Regions from separate parts of the Agrobacterium sp. O3.4 genome, predicted to be linked through region 3. Evidence: predicted binding sites of a transcription regulator. Region 3 holds the regulator's gene; each other region holds the start of a gene.

Region 1 (5,493 bases), on a different contig from region 3:
GTCGACCGCTGCAGCAGGAAGGCAAAGGTGCCGAGCGCCAATGAGGCCGTGCTGATCATCATGCCCGCTTCCGGAAAGAGCGAGACCGCAAGCCCGACGGAAAGCGATGCGCCGGAAATATAAACCAGCTCATCGGCGGCGGATTCAAAGGCAAAGGCCGTGTTCAGCTCTGGCCGGTCGCGGAAGATTTCCGTCCAGCGGGCCCGCATCATGGCGGGGATGCTGGGCATGGCGGCGGCAAGGAAGGCTGAAAGGAACAGGGTCCAGACCGGCCACCTCTGGTTCGTGGCGAGGATCAGAACCACAAAGGCGATGACCGATATGATGGTGGCCGGGATGAGGACCCTGCTCTGGCCCTTGCGATCCACCAGGCGGGAGATCTGCGGTGCCGCAGCCGCATTGGTGAGTGCGAAGGTTGCCGAGACGGCGCCGGCAAGCCAATATTCGCCATGGGTCTGGGAAAGCATGGCGACGATGCCGATCGGCGCCATCGCAATTGGCAGGCGGGCAAAGAAGCCGGCAGCGGAAAAGCCCTTCGCGCCCGGAGCCCTAAAAATTTCTCTGTATGGATTAGACATCGGGATGCACCTTGTTCAGGGAGTATCTACCACACACATACGTGGCGTATGTGAATGAGATAATTGCATACGTCGCGTATGTCAACTAATATACGTGATGTATGTGGACTACGGAGAAAAAATGCGCAAACCCCGCAGTGAAATGATTGCCGAGACACGGGCAAAGCTGCTGTCCGCCGGTCGCAAGGCATTTGGCAGTATCGGTTATGCCGAAGCGTCGATGGACGACTTCACCGCCGAGGCGGGGCTGACCCGTGGTGCGCTCTATCACCATTTCGGTGATAAAAAGGGCTTGCTGCTGGCGGTTGTCGCTGAGATCGACGCGGAGATGACGAAAAGGCTCTGTGAGATCTCGTCGAAAGCCGCGACCCGGTGGGACGGTTTCATTGACGAGAATGTCGGTTATGTCCGCATGGCGCTTGAGCCGGAAATCCAGCGGATCATGTTTCGCGATGGACCGGCCGTGCTTGGTGATCCCTCCCGCTGGCCAAATGCCAATGGCTGTATCTCCGCCGTTGCGCGAAGCCTTGATGTGCTGAAGCAGGAAGGGACGATCACCGATATTGACCCGGAGGCGTGTGCCCGTTTCATCAACGCGGCAAGCAGCAGCGCCGCCCAGTGGATCGCCAATTCCGACGATCCTGAGACGACTTCCAAACGGGCGGTTGAGAGCTTCCGAACCTTGCTTGAAGGGTTGCGCATTCACAAAGGCTGATGCGCGTCCGTTCAGGCGGGCACCTCTCGACTGAAGGGAGAGCGGCGGCGTGTTGAGCGCCGCCTAACAGCTTCCCCGTCAGCGCAAGCTTTCACGACATGGCAATCAGCAAGTCATCCAACTGTCATATGGCGGGTCTAGGAGAGGTTGTGGTTTTCACATGTCTCGTGAGGGGAATATGCGCAAAATTGTTGCTGCTTTGGTCGCTACGACCTTTCTTGCCGGCGCCGCTCAGGCTGCCGAGGTCTATCCGCTTGATCGTGCTACGATCCTGACCGGTTCACCGTTTGATTTCAAAGCGGAATTCGACGCCGTCGTAAAGCCGGAAGACGTCAAGATCACCGTCAATGGCCAGGATTACAAGGCTGTTCTCGGCAAGGACGTCGAGTTCGTTGCCGAAGAGAAGAACAAGGACAAGGTTCTTGGTTCGGCCGTCATCCTGCGCGGCATCACGCTCGCCAATGCCGGTGACTACAAGGTTGAAGTTTCGGCCGGTTCCGAGACCAAGAACGTGACCTGGACGGTTTATGGCACGCCTGCCCAGGCGAAGGCCAAGAATGTGATCTTCCTGATCGCCGACGGTCTGTCGGTTGCCCATCGCACTGCCGCCCGTATCATGTCCAAGGGCATGACCGAGGGCAAGGCCAATGGTCGTCTCAACATGGATGACGTGCCGCCGGTTGCCTTCATCGGCACCTCCGCCACCGACGCCGTCGCCACCGACAGCGCCAACACCATGTCGGCCTACATGACCGGCCACAAGACTGCCGTGAACGCTATCGGCGTTTATGCTGACCGTACTCCGGCTTCGCTTGACGATCCGAAGGTCGAAACGCTGGCTGAAGCCCTGCGCCGCCAGACCAAGAAGTCGATCGGCATCATCTCCACCGCCGAACTGCAGGATGCGACGCCGGCTGCCGTTGTTGCCCATACCCGCAAGCGTGGCGACAAGGCCGACATTAACGGCATGCTGTTCGACGTGAAGCCGGATGTGCTTCTCGGCGGCGGTTCCGCCTACTTCCTGCCGCAGGCGACTGCCGGTTCCAAGCGCAAGGACGACAAGGACTATATCGCCCTGTTCAAGGAAGCCGGTTACACGCTGGCGACCAGCAAGGCTGAACTTGCAACGGCTGCCGGCACCAACACCGGCAAGATCCTTGGCCTGTTCCACACCGGCAACATGGATACCACGCTTGACCGCGAGTTCCTGAAAAAGGGCACCACGGGCAAGTTCCCGGACCAGCCGGGTCTGGTTGAAATGACCAAGGTTGCGCTCGACAGTCTGTCGAAGAACCCGGAAGGCTTCTTCCTGATGGTCGAAGCGGCCAACGTCGACAAGATGTCCCATCCGCTCGACTGGGATCGCGCTGTCGTCGATACGATCGAATTCGACAAGGCCATCGGTGTCGCCCGCGAATTTGCGGCCAAGAACCCTGATACCCTGATCATCGTCACCGGTGACCATACCCACGGCGTTTCCATCATCGGCACCGTTGATGATGACAAGCCCGGTACGGACATGCGTGAAAAGGTCGGCACCTATGCCGAAGCCGGTTTCCCGAACTACGAAGACAAGGACGGCGACGGCTATCCGGACAAGGTCGACGTTTCGCGTCGTCTGTTCCTGAACGCCAATAACGGTCCGGATCATTACGAAACCTTCCGTCCGAAGCTCGATGGCCCGTTTGCGCCGGCCATCCAGAACGAAAAGAAGGAATATATCGCCAACGAGCAATACAAGGATGTTCCCGGTGCCGTGCTGGTCACCGGCATCATTCCGAAGAGCTCCGACAGCGGCGTACACGCGGTTGATGACGTCGTGCTGCAGGCCGAAGGACCGGGTGCCGAAGGCTTCCGCGGTTACATGGAACAGAGCGATGTCTACAAGGGTCTCGCCGAAGCTTTCGCTCTCGGTGCCAAGCAGACCAACTAATATCTGAACGGGGTAAGGGCGCGCCACCATGGCGTGCCCTTGCCGTCATTTACGGTCCTGCATTGCCGGCCAAGACGGCTGACGATGAAAGACCTTTCAGGAAGGAAAATGGTCATGAGCAAGCCTGATCCGGCGCGGTTCAATCGCCGCCAGACCCTTGGTCTCATTGCTGGGCTGCCTCTGCTGGCCGCTGGCACGCGTGCGCAGGCGAAAAGCGACATCACCTTCGATGAGCTCTATGGCAAAGTTAGCGTTCTCGGGCTGGAGTTTTCCGAGAAGGTCAAACAGCTGAACGGCAAGGAGGTCGCCATGCGCGGCTTCATGGCGCCGCCGCTGAAGGCTGAAGCACAGTTTTTCGTGCTCACCGAAATACCCATGTCGATCTGCCCGTTTTGCTCCACCGATTCAGACTGGCCGGACAATATTGTCGTCGTCTATCTCGGCGAAAAACAGACCTTTACCCAGCCCAGCCAGACGATCGAAGTGCGCGGCACACTGGAAACGGGTTCCTGGACCGATCCGGATACCGGTTTCGTCAGTCTCCTGCGCATTCGCCAGGCAGAATACGCGACGGTTTGAGACCATGCTGCCTCTGAAGATAGAAAATCTTGCCGTCTCCTTTCCCGGACTGGCGGCTCCGGTTCTTGTTATCGACCATCTGGAAATCGCTGCCGGAAGCCACGTGGCGCTCACGGGTGGTTCCGGTTCGGGCAAGAGCACCCTCATCAACCTCATCGCCGGCCTTGAGCGCGTTAAGACCGGCCGCGTCGTGTGGGGGAACGAGAACATCGCTGATCTTGCCGAAGGCCGTCGCGATCGTTGGCGAGCTGCCAATATCGGCCTCGTCATGCAGGAGTTTTATCTTTTCCCCGGTCTCTCTGCACTGGATAACATCCTGTTGCCGGCCCGCCTGTCGCGCGTGGCGAATGCAGAGCTTATAAAACGTGCAGAATCCCTGTTTGCGACCGTTGGCCTCAAGCGCCCCGGACAGCATGTCGAGACCATGTCGCGGGGTGAAATGCAGCGTGTTGCCATCGCCCGGGCGCTGCTGCGCAGCCCCGGTGTCATCATTGCCGACGAACCGACGGCCAGCCTCGATCTCGAAAGTGGCGAGGCGGTGGGCGATTTGCTGCTTGCCGTTGCAGCCAGCACCGGCAGCACACTGATTGTCGCGAGCCACGATCAGCATTTGATCAGTCGCCTTGACCGGCGCCTGACCCTCAGTGGCGGCCGTCTCGTTGCCGATACTGAGCGGAAGGAGATCGCAGCATGATCGGTTTCATCCTTGCCGACCTGCGTCGCCTGTGGCTGGGCGGGGCCGTCGTGGTTCTGCTGGTGGCGCTGGCCACCGCACTTGGTGTGGCGGTCACGTTGCAGGAACGGTCTTTGCGTCTCGGCAGCGCCCGTGCTGCCGATAAATTCGACCTCGTCGTTGGCGCTGCCGGCAGCGAAACACAGTTGATCCTTTCATCCATCTTCCTGCAGGCGGCGCCCCTGCCGCTGGTGGATGGCACCGTCCTCACCCGGCTTGCCGCGGATCCGCGTGTTGCATGGGCCGCTCCTGTCGGATTTGGCGATTCTTTTGCCGGCTATCCCATTGTCGGCACGACGACGAGCCTCGTCAGCAACACCACGCCCGGTTTTGCCGAGGGCAGGATGTTTGCTTTGGAAGGCGAAGCGCTTCTGGGCGCTGCCGTCAACCTCTCCGTTGGCGCCGAGATCAAGCCGATGCATGGCACCGCCGAAACCGGCGGCCGCACCCATACCGAGATTGCCTACAAGGCCGTCGGCAAGCTGCAGCCGACCGGCACCCCCTGGGATCGCGCCATTCTCGTTCCCATTCAGGCTGTGTGGCACGTCCATGGTCTTGGCCAGGAACATGGCCATGATCATGACGAGGGCGAGCAGGAGAATCATGGTGAGAGCCATGGGGAAGGCCACGCGGCCGCGCGTGATGAGGGGCATCACGAGGATGGCCATGATCACGCCCATGAAGGCGGGGCACATCATGGGGATGGTAACTCGCATGTCGAAGGTGAGGCCGGCCACGCCGATGCCATTATTCAGATCGGCACGCCGCAGGAGCCAAAAGCTGCTTTGGTGCCCGGTGCCTCTCCGGGACATGCCGAGTCCGATCATCATGGCAGCATCGATCCCGATGCGCCGATCGTGGAGACCTTTGGCGAAAACATGCCCGGCCTGCCGGCCATTCTCGTCAAACCGAAGACGATTGCCGATGCTTATCGGCTGAGACAGGAATATCGCAG
Region 2 (5,493 bases), 1.8 Mb from region 3:
ATGGACAGACACGGCTACGTTACGCTGTTTGTTTCCGAAGGTGCCGGCCTGGATTCCATCGTTGCCGAACGGGAAGCCTCGGGCGAAGCCGTCAAGCGCGACGCCTTCGGCCATGTGAAGATCGACACCATCAATGTCGGCGGCTGGTTCCAGAAGCAGTTCGCCGGCCTCATCGGCGCAGAACGCTCCATGGTGCAGAAGTCAGGCTATTTCGCCCGCTCCGCGCCGGCCAATGGCGATGATCTGCGCCTCATCCAGGGCATGGTCGATCTCGCCGTCGAAAGCGCGCTCAACAAGGTCTCCGGCGTCACCGGCCATGACGAAGACCAGAACGGCAAATTGCGGACCATCGAGTTTCCGCGTATCAAGGGTGGAAAGCATTTCGACCTTTCTGCAAAATGGTTTACCGAAGTGATGGAACACGTCGGTCAACCGTTCACAGCGGCCTAATTTTACGATAGGCTAATTAATGCGGTGACAGGGAGGGCAAGGAGGAAGAGAATGTCTGGACAGGCCTGGCTGATTTTTTGTGCAGCATGTGCCGTTGTGTTCGCACTTCCCTCCCCACTTGTATTCTCTGTCGCCTCCTATGCCGCCATCCGCGGCAAAAAAACCATCTTCGCCTCCGTCAGCGGCGGGGCGCTCGGCATCGTCACGGCCATGACGATTTCGGCCATTCCGGTGGCCGGTCTGGCTTATCTGCCGCAATCCTTCTTAGGCATAGTACAATGGGCCGGCATCGGCTGGCTGATGCTGTTCCTGTTGTGGACTTTTGCGACACCCGCCGCCCAGGCGGCCAATGCCGATAACGACAATCTGCCGGGCAAATCATGGAGTGGCATTTTCCGCGATTGTTACGCCATTGCCGCGTTGCGCCCGCGTTACTTCACATTCTTTCTGGCGCTGTTGCCGCAATTCATTTCCACCTCCGGTAACGCCGTGGAAACACTGGCGGTGGCGCAGGCCGCAATCCTGCTTCTGGCACTTGCCGTTCTCACCGCACAGGCGCTGTTTGCCGGCTCCACACTGGCGCTGGTGCGCCGCATGTCGGGCGAGAAAAAAATCCGGCCAAAGTACCGCACGCACTTCATTTCCGGCCGCGCCGTCAGCGCCGGTTACAGGCGCATTGCAGCCTGAAAAACCGCGATGCCACGTCCCGGCTTGCCGCTATCCTTACAATAGGTTAATGAAGGCTCGACGGGACACTGCCTGCTTCGCTTGACGCGGGGGTATCGAGAGACAGGCATAACGAAGGCGGCAACATGCGAAATTCGGGCAAATTCCGCGGAAGAAGTGCACTTCTTCTGTCTTCCACCGTGGGTCTGGCATTGGCATTAAGCGGCTGTACCAGCGTCGAATATACCGCGAAGGAAGGTCCGAACGGCCCGAAAATCGCAACAGTCAACCCCGCGACCGCACCCGCCCAGGCATCGACGCAGACGGCGGCAGCCGAAACGGTACCCGGCGCAACAGCCGCCACACCGGCGACCCAGACCGCTGATGCGGCAACCTCTTCCCAGCCTGCAGCACTTCCCACCGCAGTCGCCGTCAAGGGCGGACGCGTGGCCCTGCCGCCGGCCTCTGAAATCGCAGCGGCCGCCGCCATTAGCGCGCAGATGCAGCCGCAGCAGAATGAAGTGGCTCAAGCCGCGGTGATGACATCCGCGCCGACCACGGTCGCGGCTCTCGCACCGACAGGCGTCACTCCGGCAGCAGCCGCGATTGAAACCGCTGGTGCAGCGGCACAGCCGACCATCCACAACGCCGCAGCCGATCTGCCGCAGGTCGTTGCCGTGAAGGGCAGCTTCCCGCCCGCGCCGCCGCCGCCCGGTACGCCCTCCATCGGCACGGAACTGACGGCGGAGCGGAAAGTCATTCCGCTGCCGAAGCCCGACAGCACGGTTCTCGCCTACGCCTCCGGCCCCACAAACGCTGCCCTTGCCGCCATCCGGCAGAACGAAGCGATGACCACGCCGCTCAAAGCGGCACCGGCCGGGCGCGAAAAGCTGAGCGGGCTGATTTCCAAATATGCCGTCATGTATAATGTGCCGGAAGATCTGGTTCACCGCGTGGTGCAGCGTGAAAGCATGTATAATCCCGGCGCCTATAACAGCGGCAACTTCGGCCTGATGCAGATCAGGCACGCCACGGCCCGCTCCATGGGCTTTGATGGCCCTGCCTCCGGTCTGTTCGATGCCGAAACCAACCTAAAATACGCCGTCAAATATCTGAGCGGCGCATGGGTGGTGGCCGATAACAACCGCGACAACGCGGTCCGTCTTTATGCCCGCGGTTATTATTACGATGCCAAGCGCAAGGGCATGCTGCACGTTCTGCGGAAATAATAGCTCCGGCTGCATTGAGAATGCCGTCTGAATTCATTCGGCTTCTCGAGGCCGGCGACAAAAGCGCCTGAAATTTTCTCTCCGTCTTCCTCGGGTCAAGCCCGAGGATGACGTCGTGTGTCACGAGGTTTCGTTGGCAATCTAGACGCCGATGGTTTCCCACAGTCTCTTTGCTTCGTTGCTTTCACCCACAGCCCCTGTCATCAAACTGTAGCGTCACGGCTGTAGACGCCTCTCAATCGACTGAGAGGTGAACATATGACGAGTGCGGCACCCAAGACCGGCTTCAGCAAAAACACGAAACTGAAGTCTGCATTGCTCCAGCACAAGGCACTCTCGAAAAGCGGCCTTTCCGAACGATTCTTCGGAGTTCTTTTTTCCGGTCTCGTTTATCCGCAAATCTGGGAAGACCCGGAAATCGACATGGAAGCGATGGAGCTTGGCGAAGGCCACCGTGTCGTCACCATCGGTTCGGGCGGCTGCAACATGCTGGCCTATCTCTCCCGCAACCCTGCCAGCATCGATGTCGTGGATTTGAACCCGCATCATATTGCCCTCAACAAACTGAAGCTCGCCGCCTTCCGCCACCTGCCTGCCCATCAGGACGTCGTGCGTCACTTCGGCCGCGCCAATACGCGCAGCAACAGCCATGGCTACGATCGCTTCATCGCCGACCATCTCGATGATACGACCAAGGCCTACTGGTCGAAGCGCACCCTCTCCGGCCGCCGCCGGATTTCGGTGTTCGACCGGAACATCTATCGCACCGGCCTGCTCGGCCGTTTCATCGGCGCCGGCCATCTGATGGCGCGCCTGCACGGCGTAAAACTCACCGAAATGGCCAAGACCCGCACGCTGGACGAACAACGCCAGTTTTTCGACAGCAAGGTCGCCCCCCTGTTCGACAAGCCGGTGGTGCGCTGGCTGACGAAGCGCAAAAGCTCGCTGTTCGGCCTCGGTATTCCGCCCCGTCAATATGACGAACTGGCGAGCCTTTCCTCTAACGGCACGGTTGCCGCCGTGCTCAAGGAAAGACTGGAGAAGCTTGCCTGCAACTTCCCGCTCAGTGACAATTATTTCGCCTGGCAGGCCTTTGCGCGCCGTTATCCCGAGCCGCATGAGGGCGCCCTGCCCGCCTATCTGAAGCCGGAATATTACGAGACGATCCGCAACAATACCGCGCGCGTCGCCGTGCACCACGCCACCTATACCGAGCTTCTTTCCAAAAAGCCGGCAAGCGGTGTCGATCGATACATTCTCCTCGACGCGCAGGATTGGATGACAGACGGGCAGCTCAACGAATTGTGGTCACAGATCAGTCGCACCGCCGCTCCCGGCGCACGCGTCATCTTCCGCACCGCTGCCGAAAAGAGCGTTATCGAAGGCCGGCTCTCCACCGACATCCGCAACCAGTGGGTCTATCTCGAAGAGCGGTCGCAAGAGCTGAACGCCATGGATCGATCGGCCATTTACGGCGGTTTCCATATCTACCAGAGGGCTATGGCATGAAAACCATCGGCGAGAATGTGGGCCTTGCAGACAGCGCGCATGCGGGCCTGATGGACCGCATGTATCGCCACCAGCGGCATATCTACGATATGACACGCAAATATTATCTCCTGGGCCGCGACAGGACCATTTCCAGTCTCGATGTGCCCAATGGCGGCACGCTGCTCGAAGTCGGCTGTGGCACCGGCCGTAATCTGCTTTTGGCCAGCCGGAAATTTCCGCAGGCAAAACTCTTCGGCCTCGATATTTCGTCCGAAATGCTGCTGACCGCATCGGAAAACTTTGCCGGCGAGGCCGAGCGTCCCATTCTGCGTGTAGCCGATGCCACCGCCTTCCGCGCCGCTGAATTCGGCCAGCCGGACGGTTTCGATCGCGTCATGATCCCCTATGCACTCTCCATGATACCGGAGTGGGAAAAGGCGATCGAACAGGCGCTCATGGCGCTCAAACCCGGCGGCTCCCTGCATATTGTCGATTTTGGCCAGCAGGAACAATTGCCGAAGTGGTTCCGCAGCCTCCTGCAGGCGTGGCTCACCCGTTTCCACGTCACGCCGCGCGCCAATCTTCGTTATATCATGGCCAATATGGCTGGCCGCTTTGACGGTAATCTTGAATTCGAAGAGATCGCCCGCGGTTACGCATGGCGGGCCGTCATCACGCTTCCGGTCGCCGAAGTGCAGCCGAAAATCAGCCGGATGCTGGCGGACGCCTGATTCTCGAAAGGGATTCCGGCACCTCCGCAAGAGAAGGTGCGGCCCCGCCAACACGACTTCCCCTTTGCAGCACTTTGCCGTTATTCCCGCCGCCGCACCACAAATCGCTTCGAATCCAGCGGCTTGCAAAGCCTAAAAGGGCCGGTGCCCCTTGCCATATCAGTTTGTTTACCATGTTATGGGTAAATCGGGAGATGCGGCGCACCATGTTGCGGCTGCGGGATGGGCAACAACACTTTCATCAGGGTTCCAATGCGGCTGCGTTTATCGGCACTATTGTCGGCTTTGCTATTGATCGGCGGCTGCACGTCCACGAGCTACGACCTGCTTGAAACCGCGTCCGTTTCCAAGCCGAAATTCGCCGATACCGACCCGCAGGATTTCGGCATGAACAACCCGCATCGCCACGAGGTGCACGGTATCGACGTGTCCAAATGGAATGGCGATGTCGACTGGCAGACCGTCCGCAAGTCAGGCGTTTCCTTCGTCTTCATCAAGGCGACGGAAGGATCGGACCGCATCGATCCGAAATTCGGCGACCATTGGCGCAGCGCCGCAGCGGCGGATATCCTCCACGCGCCCTATCACTTCTATTATTTCTGCTCGACGGCCGATGCCCAGGCCGACTGGTTCATTCGCAACGTGCCGAAGGAAGCCGTCACCCTGCCGCCGGTTCTCGACGTCGAATGGAACCCCGCCTCCCCCACCTGCAAGACAAGACCTGCGCCGGGCATCGTGCGTGCCGAGATGCAGCGTTTCCTTGATCGCCTGGAGGCGCATTATGGCAAACGCCCGATCATCTACACGTCGGTCGATTTCCACCGCGACAATCTCGTCGGCCAGTTCAAGAATTACCATTTCTGGGTGCGCTCCGTCGCAGCCCATCCGGCCAAGATCTACGAAGAACGCCAATGGGCCTTCTGGCA
Region 3 (5,493 bases):
CACGCGCGGTTGCCGTCAGCCCGGAAGTGATCCTGATGGATGAACCCTGCTCCGCGCTCGATCCGATCGCAACCGCCAAGGTCGAGGAACTGATCCACGAGCTGCGCGCCAATTTTACGATCGTCATCGTTACGCACTCCATGCAGCAGGCAGCGCGTGTTTCCCAGCGTACGGCCATGTTCCATCTTGGTCATCTTGTCGAAGAAAACGAAACGGACAAGATGTTCACCAATCCGGACGACCAGCGTACGCAGGATTACATCATGGGCCGCTTCGGCTGATTTCCGGCCGGCGCTTTATCGAAACCGAACAAGACTGGTGCCTTTGCCGTGCCCCGCTGGTGTGCACGTGCATGAAGGCCAAGCCGGAGGATTAGACCATGACACAGACAACGACCCATTCGCATATTCTGTCCGCTTATGACGACGAATTGAAGTTCCTGACGCGCCGCATCGCCGAAATGGGCGGTCTGGCCGAGCAGATGTGCGCCGACGCCGTGCGCGCGCTGGTCAATTCCGATGCTGCGCTTGCGCAGAAGGTCATTTCCGACGACGCGATCCTCGACCATTCCGAGCGGGAGATCGGCGACAAGGCCATCGTCACCATCGCCAGACGGCAGCCCGTCGCGGCCGATCTTCGCGAAATCATCGGCACGCTGCGTATTGCTGGCGATCTCGAGCGCGTCGGTGATCTCGGCAAGAACACTGCCAAGCGCGTTATCGCCGTTGCCGGCACCGGCGTGCCGCGCAAGCTCGCCCGCGGTCTCGAACATCTGTCGGAACTGGCGCTGGTGCAGCTCAAGGAAGTGCTCGACGTCTATTCCACCCGTTCCGCCGAGAAGGCCAATGCCATCCGCGAGCGTGACGAAGAAATCGACGCCATGTACACGTCGCTCTTCCGTGAGCTTCTGACCTACATGATGGAAGATCCGCGCAACATCACCACCTGCACGCATCTTCTGTTCTGCGCCAAGAACATCGAGCGTATCGGTGATCATGCGACGAATATCGCTGAGACAATTTATTACATGGCCACTGGCAGCCAGCCGGAGGGCGAGCGTCCGAAGGACGATAGTTCCAACACACTCGGTTCGGTGACCGAATAACAGACAGGCAGAAGCTTGCGGAGTTAGTATATGGTGCCCAAGATTGCAGTTGTGGAAGACGAGGAAGCGTTGAGCGTCCTGCTTCGTTACAATCTCGAGGCTGAGGGATACGACGTCGACACGATACCCCGTGGCGACGAGGCGGAAATCAGGCTGCAGGAACGTATTCCGGATCTTCTCATCCTGGACTGGATGTTGCCCGGTGTTTCCGGCATCGAACTGTGCCGGCGCCTGAGAATGCGGCCCGAAACCGAACGCCTGCCCATCATCATGCTGACGGCGCGCGGTGAAGAAAGCGAGCGGGTACGCGGTCTTGCCACCGGTGCCGACGATTATGTCGTCAAGCCGTTTTCGACGCCGGAACTCATGGCCCGCGTCAAGGCTATGCTGCGCCGGGCCCGCCCGGAGGTTCTTTCGTCGGTGCTGAAATGCGGCGATATAGAACTCGATCGCGAAACCCACCGCGTTCACCGCAAGAGCCGCGAAGTGCGTCTCGGACCGACGGAATTCCGCCTGCTGGAATTCCTGATGACATCTCCGGGTCGGGTGTTCTCTCGCTCGCAGTTGCTGGACGGCGTCTGGGGCCACGATATCTACGTGGATGAGCGCACCGTTGACGTTCACGTCGGACGTCTGCGCAAGGCGCTCAATTTTTCGCACATGCAGGATGTCATCCGCACCGTTCGCGGTGCCGGATATTCGATGGAAGCCTGAGCGAAGCTGAACTGACCAGCTTCAGTCAGCATAACATACGTATAAAGATCAAAAGGCTCGACACCATTGCGGTATCGGGCCTTTTTGATTTTGAACCTTCCCCAAACACGGTGTCTTGACCTTTTGAATGGACAATCGCCTGTCTGTTGGTGCGCGGATTGTGGGCTAGGCGCCATCGGTGATGGAGGAAAAGGCCGAACATTCCGCCGGCGCATTGTTTCCGCAGCCGGTCTGAATTTGTCATAAAAAAACGGGCCCGAAGGCCCGTAGTTTTTGAGTGCTGATTGCGTGCCGCAACACTCAAGCCTTGCGGCGCTCACTGACCGGCTGGTAGGCGAGCTTCGCATGGAACTTGCAATAGGGTGAGGATTCCAGCGCTTCGCAACCGCAGAAGTGGAAATCGTCTTTCAAGGGATCGCCGACCGGCCACTTGCAGGTGCGTTCGGTCAGTTCCGTCAGCGTCAGGCGACGGGAAATCGGCGTCACGACATTTCTGGAAGGAACGTAATCGAGAACCTGCGCGGTTTCGATATCGATCTCTTCGTGAAGAGCGGTTGCTGCATTCGAACGGCTCATGGTCCGGGCCGGTGCCGCGTTGACGCGTGCCGTGAAATTTGTCGCGCGCGGAGCGGGGGCCGCAGTGCGCTTGGGTGCGGAGCGTGCCGAAGTGACCGGTCCGCCAGCCTTGACGCGTCCCGGCAGATTGAGGCGGTGGACCTTGCCGATCACGGCGTTACGGCTTACGCCGCCCAGCTGCGCTGCTATCTGGCTGGCGCTCAGTCCTTCGGCCCACAATTTCTTGAGTTTCTCGACCCGCTCGTCTGTCCAGTTCATGCCGCTTCTCCGCTTGTCGCGTATATTTCGGCAGAATCCGTCTCCGCCTCACGGGCGCGCCGCGAGCGTGGTTTCTGCCAGATTTTAGGTGACTAGTTCCGCCGCAATGCAGTCTAGTAATTAGCGATTAACCTAGTGCCAGCCCGACTCCGTGGCAAGAGTCGCGGGAATCATCTGGAATCGATTTTCCGGTTTTCCCCAACTTGCTGGCGAGTTGAGTCTGAAAGGCAACACCTTGGGCCTCTTTCGGTGATGCCTACTAGTGCTTGAGAAGCCCGGGAAACGCGGACTTTTGTTGACATCGGCAAACGAAGTGACAATAGTGCCCCTGCCGCCGCGAGGCGGCATTTTTGATTTTCAGGCGAGGGATAACCCCGCAAGCCTATTGACAACCTTATGACAGCGCATCCGCGCAAGGAGTGATACAGCCATGGCCGAAGCCGCCGCGCCATTGTTCGATACGTTTTCAAGAGCCCCGCTGCGCTTTGAGCGCGGTGAAGGGGTCTGGCTGTTCACGGAGAGCGGCGAACGATATCTGGATTTTGCAGCCGGTGTTGCGGTTAACTCGCTGGGCCACGCCCATCCGCACCTTGTGGAAGCAATCAAGACGCAGGCCGAGAAGGTCTGGCACGTCTCGAACCTCTATGAAGTGCCCGGACAGGAAAAGCTCGCAAAGCGCCTGACGGAAGCAACCTTCGCAGACAAGGTGTTCTTCACCAATTCCGGTGCTGAAGCGCTGGAATGCGCCATCAAGACAGCGCGCCGTTATCATTATTCAAAGGGTCATCCGGAGAAGTTCCGCATCGTCACGTTCGAGGGCGCTTTCCATGGCCGCACGCTGGCGACGATCGCTGCCGGCGGCCAGCAGAAATATCTCGAGGGTTTCGGCCCCAAGGTCGAAGGTTTCGACCAGGTTCCTTTCGCTGATGTCGATGCCTTGAAGGCCGCCATCACGGCTGAGACGGCCGCACTTTTGATCGAGCCTATTCAGGGCGAGGGCGGTATTCGGGCGCCGAGCAAGGAATTCCTGCAAATTCTGCGTGGATTGTGCGACGAGCACGGCCTTCTCCTGATTTTCGATGAAGTCCAGACGGGTGTCGGCCGCACGGGCAAGCTGTTTGCCTATGAGCAGACCGGCGTTGCGCCTGATATCATGGCGGTTGCCAAGGGTATCGGCGGCGGTTTCCCGCTTGGCGCCTGCCTTGCGACAGCGGATGCAGCTTCCGGCATGACGGCCGGCGTGCATGGCACCACCTATGGCGGCAATCCGCTGGCAATGGCGGTTGGCAATGCCGTGCTGGATGTCGTTCTGGCTGACGGTTTTCTGGAAAAGGTTCGTGATGTCGCACTGGTCTTCCGCCAGGGTCTGGCGTCGCTCAAGGATCGTTATCCTGATGTGATCGAGGAAATTCGTGGCGAAGGCCTGCTGATGGGCATCAAGGCGAAGGTTCCTTCGGGTGATCTATTGCAGGCCATGCGCGCGGAGCACCTGCTCGGCGTGCCGGCAGGTGACAACGTCATACGTCTTCTGCCGCCGCTCGTCACCACGGCGGAAGAGGCCCGCGAAGGGCTGGCGCGAGTGGAAGCGGCTGCCGCCTCCCTGACAGCGAAACAGGCGAAAATCGCCTGAAACCAATCAAGGGCGGGCCTCTTCCCAGAGGCTCGCGAGCATGGGACAGTTTGAAATGGCTTCACCAAAACATTTTCTAGACCTTTCGGCCGTTGGGTCGGAGGACTTGCGGACGATTCTCGATGATGCGCGGGCGCGCAAGATTGCCACCAAGGCCGGCACGGCGGAAAAGCCGCTGGCTGGCAAGATGCTGGCGATGATCTTTGAAAAGCCGTCCACCCGAACCCGCGTTTCCTTCGATGTCGGCATGCGCCAGCTCGGCGGTGAGACCCTGTTCCTGTCGGGTACGGAAATGCAGCTCGGTCGTGCGGAAACGATCGGTGATACGGCCAAGGTTCTGTCGCGTTATGTTGACGCCATCATGATCCGCACAACGGATCATTCGCGCCTGCTTGAGCTTGCCGAACATGCAACCGTGCCTGTTATCAATGGCCTGACCGACGACACCCATCCCTGCCAGATCATGGCGGATATATTGACGTTCGAGGAACATCGTGGCCCGGTGAAAGGCAAGACAATCGCCTGGACGGGTGACGGCAATAACGTGTTGCACTCTTTCGTTGAAGGCTCTGCCCGCTTCGGTTACCGCATGAACATGGCGGTGCCCATGGGCTCTGAACCGCATGACAAGTTCCTGAACTGGGCGCGCAATAATGGCGGCGAGATCGCGCTTTATCATGATGCCGACAAGGCGGTTGCCGGGGCAGATTGTATCGTTACCGACACCTGGGTATCGATGAACCAGGAGCACAAGGCGCGCGGCCACAACATCTTCCAGCCGTATCAGGTGAATGAAGCGCTGATGGCCAAGGCCGATAAGGACGCACTGTTCATGCACTGCCTGCCGGCACATCGCGGCGAGGAAGTAACGGACGGCGTTATCGACGGGCCGCAATCGGTGGTCTTCGATGAGGCGGAAAACCGGCTCCACGCCCAGAAGTCCGTCATTGCCTGGTGCATGGGCGTCATCTGACGACCATTGCCGGTTCTGATCGATGCCGGACCAGGTGCTTGAACTTGGCCGCATACATTACCATCTGTGGGACTTCGAAGAGGCTCGTCGGTTTTTTGCTGGCGGGCCATCATCAAGATTTGCACGATTTTCCCCGGAGGCGGTTTCGCTTCCCGGATCTCTGTGCGACAAGCGGAAAAAGCACATTCAAAAAGCCGGACTTTTGGACGGTAGCGGCGCAACGGCTGCGCCAGGGAG

Evidence for each region. Region 3 encodes PhoB, which activates phosphate uptake and scavenging genes when phosphate is short. Its sites were predicted from a motif close to TGTCATNNANCTGTCAT; they were not measured.
Region 1: a site for PhoB is predicted at 1,405-1,421, ahead of M0412_RS21845 (alkaline phosphatase). Genes of this name have one in related genera too.
Region 2: a site for PhoB is predicted at 2,544-2,560, ahead of M0412_RS02275 (DUF3419 family protein). Genes of this name have one in related genera too.

Annotation. Positions count from the first base shown of each region.
Region 1 is NZ_JALPZP010000006.1:71,321-76,813, forward strand. Features, by position in the region: gene M0412_RS21835 (MFS transporter) at 1-578, opposite strand, end outside; gene M0412_RS21840 (TetR/AcrR family transcriptional regulator) at 700-1,293, shown strand; gene M0412_RS21845 (alkaline phosphatase) at 1,472-3,226, shown strand; gene M0412_RS21850 (hypothetical protein) at 3,341-3,805, shown strand; gene M0412_RS21855 (ABC transporter ATP-binding protein) at 3,810-4,499, shown strand; gene M0412_RS21860 (FtsX-like permease family protein) at 4,496-5,493, shown strand, end outside.
Region 2 is NZ_JALPZP010000001.1:484,653-490,145, reverse strand. Features, by position in the region: gene M0412_RS02290 (pyrophosphate--fructose-6-phosphate 1-phosphotransferase) at 1-450, shown strand, start outside; gene M0412_RS02285 (LysE family translocator) at 502-1,137, shown strand; gene M0412_RS02280 (transglycosylase SLT domain-containing protein) at 1,263-2,345, shown strand; gene M0412_RS02275 (DUF3419 family protein) at 2,604-3,854, shown strand; gene M0412_RS02270 (class I SAM-dependent methyltransferase) at 3,851-4,567, shown strand; gene M0412_RS02265 (GH25 family lysozyme) at 4,820-5,493, shown strand, end outside.
Region 3 is NZ_JALPZP010000001.1:2,235,962-2,241,454, reverse strand. Features, by position in the region: gene pstB (phosphate ABC transporter ATP-binding protein PstB) at 1-281, shown strand, start outside; gene phoU (phosphate signaling complex protein PhoU) at 380-1,105, shown strand; gene phoB (phosphate regulon transcriptional regulator PhoB) at 1,136-1,819, shown strand; gene M0412_RS10900 (GcrA family cell cycle regulator) at 2,120-2,653, opposite strand; gene M0412_RS10895 (aspartate aminotransferase family protein) at 3,084-4,283, shown strand; gene argF (ornithine carbamoyltransferase) at 4,339-5,256, shown strand.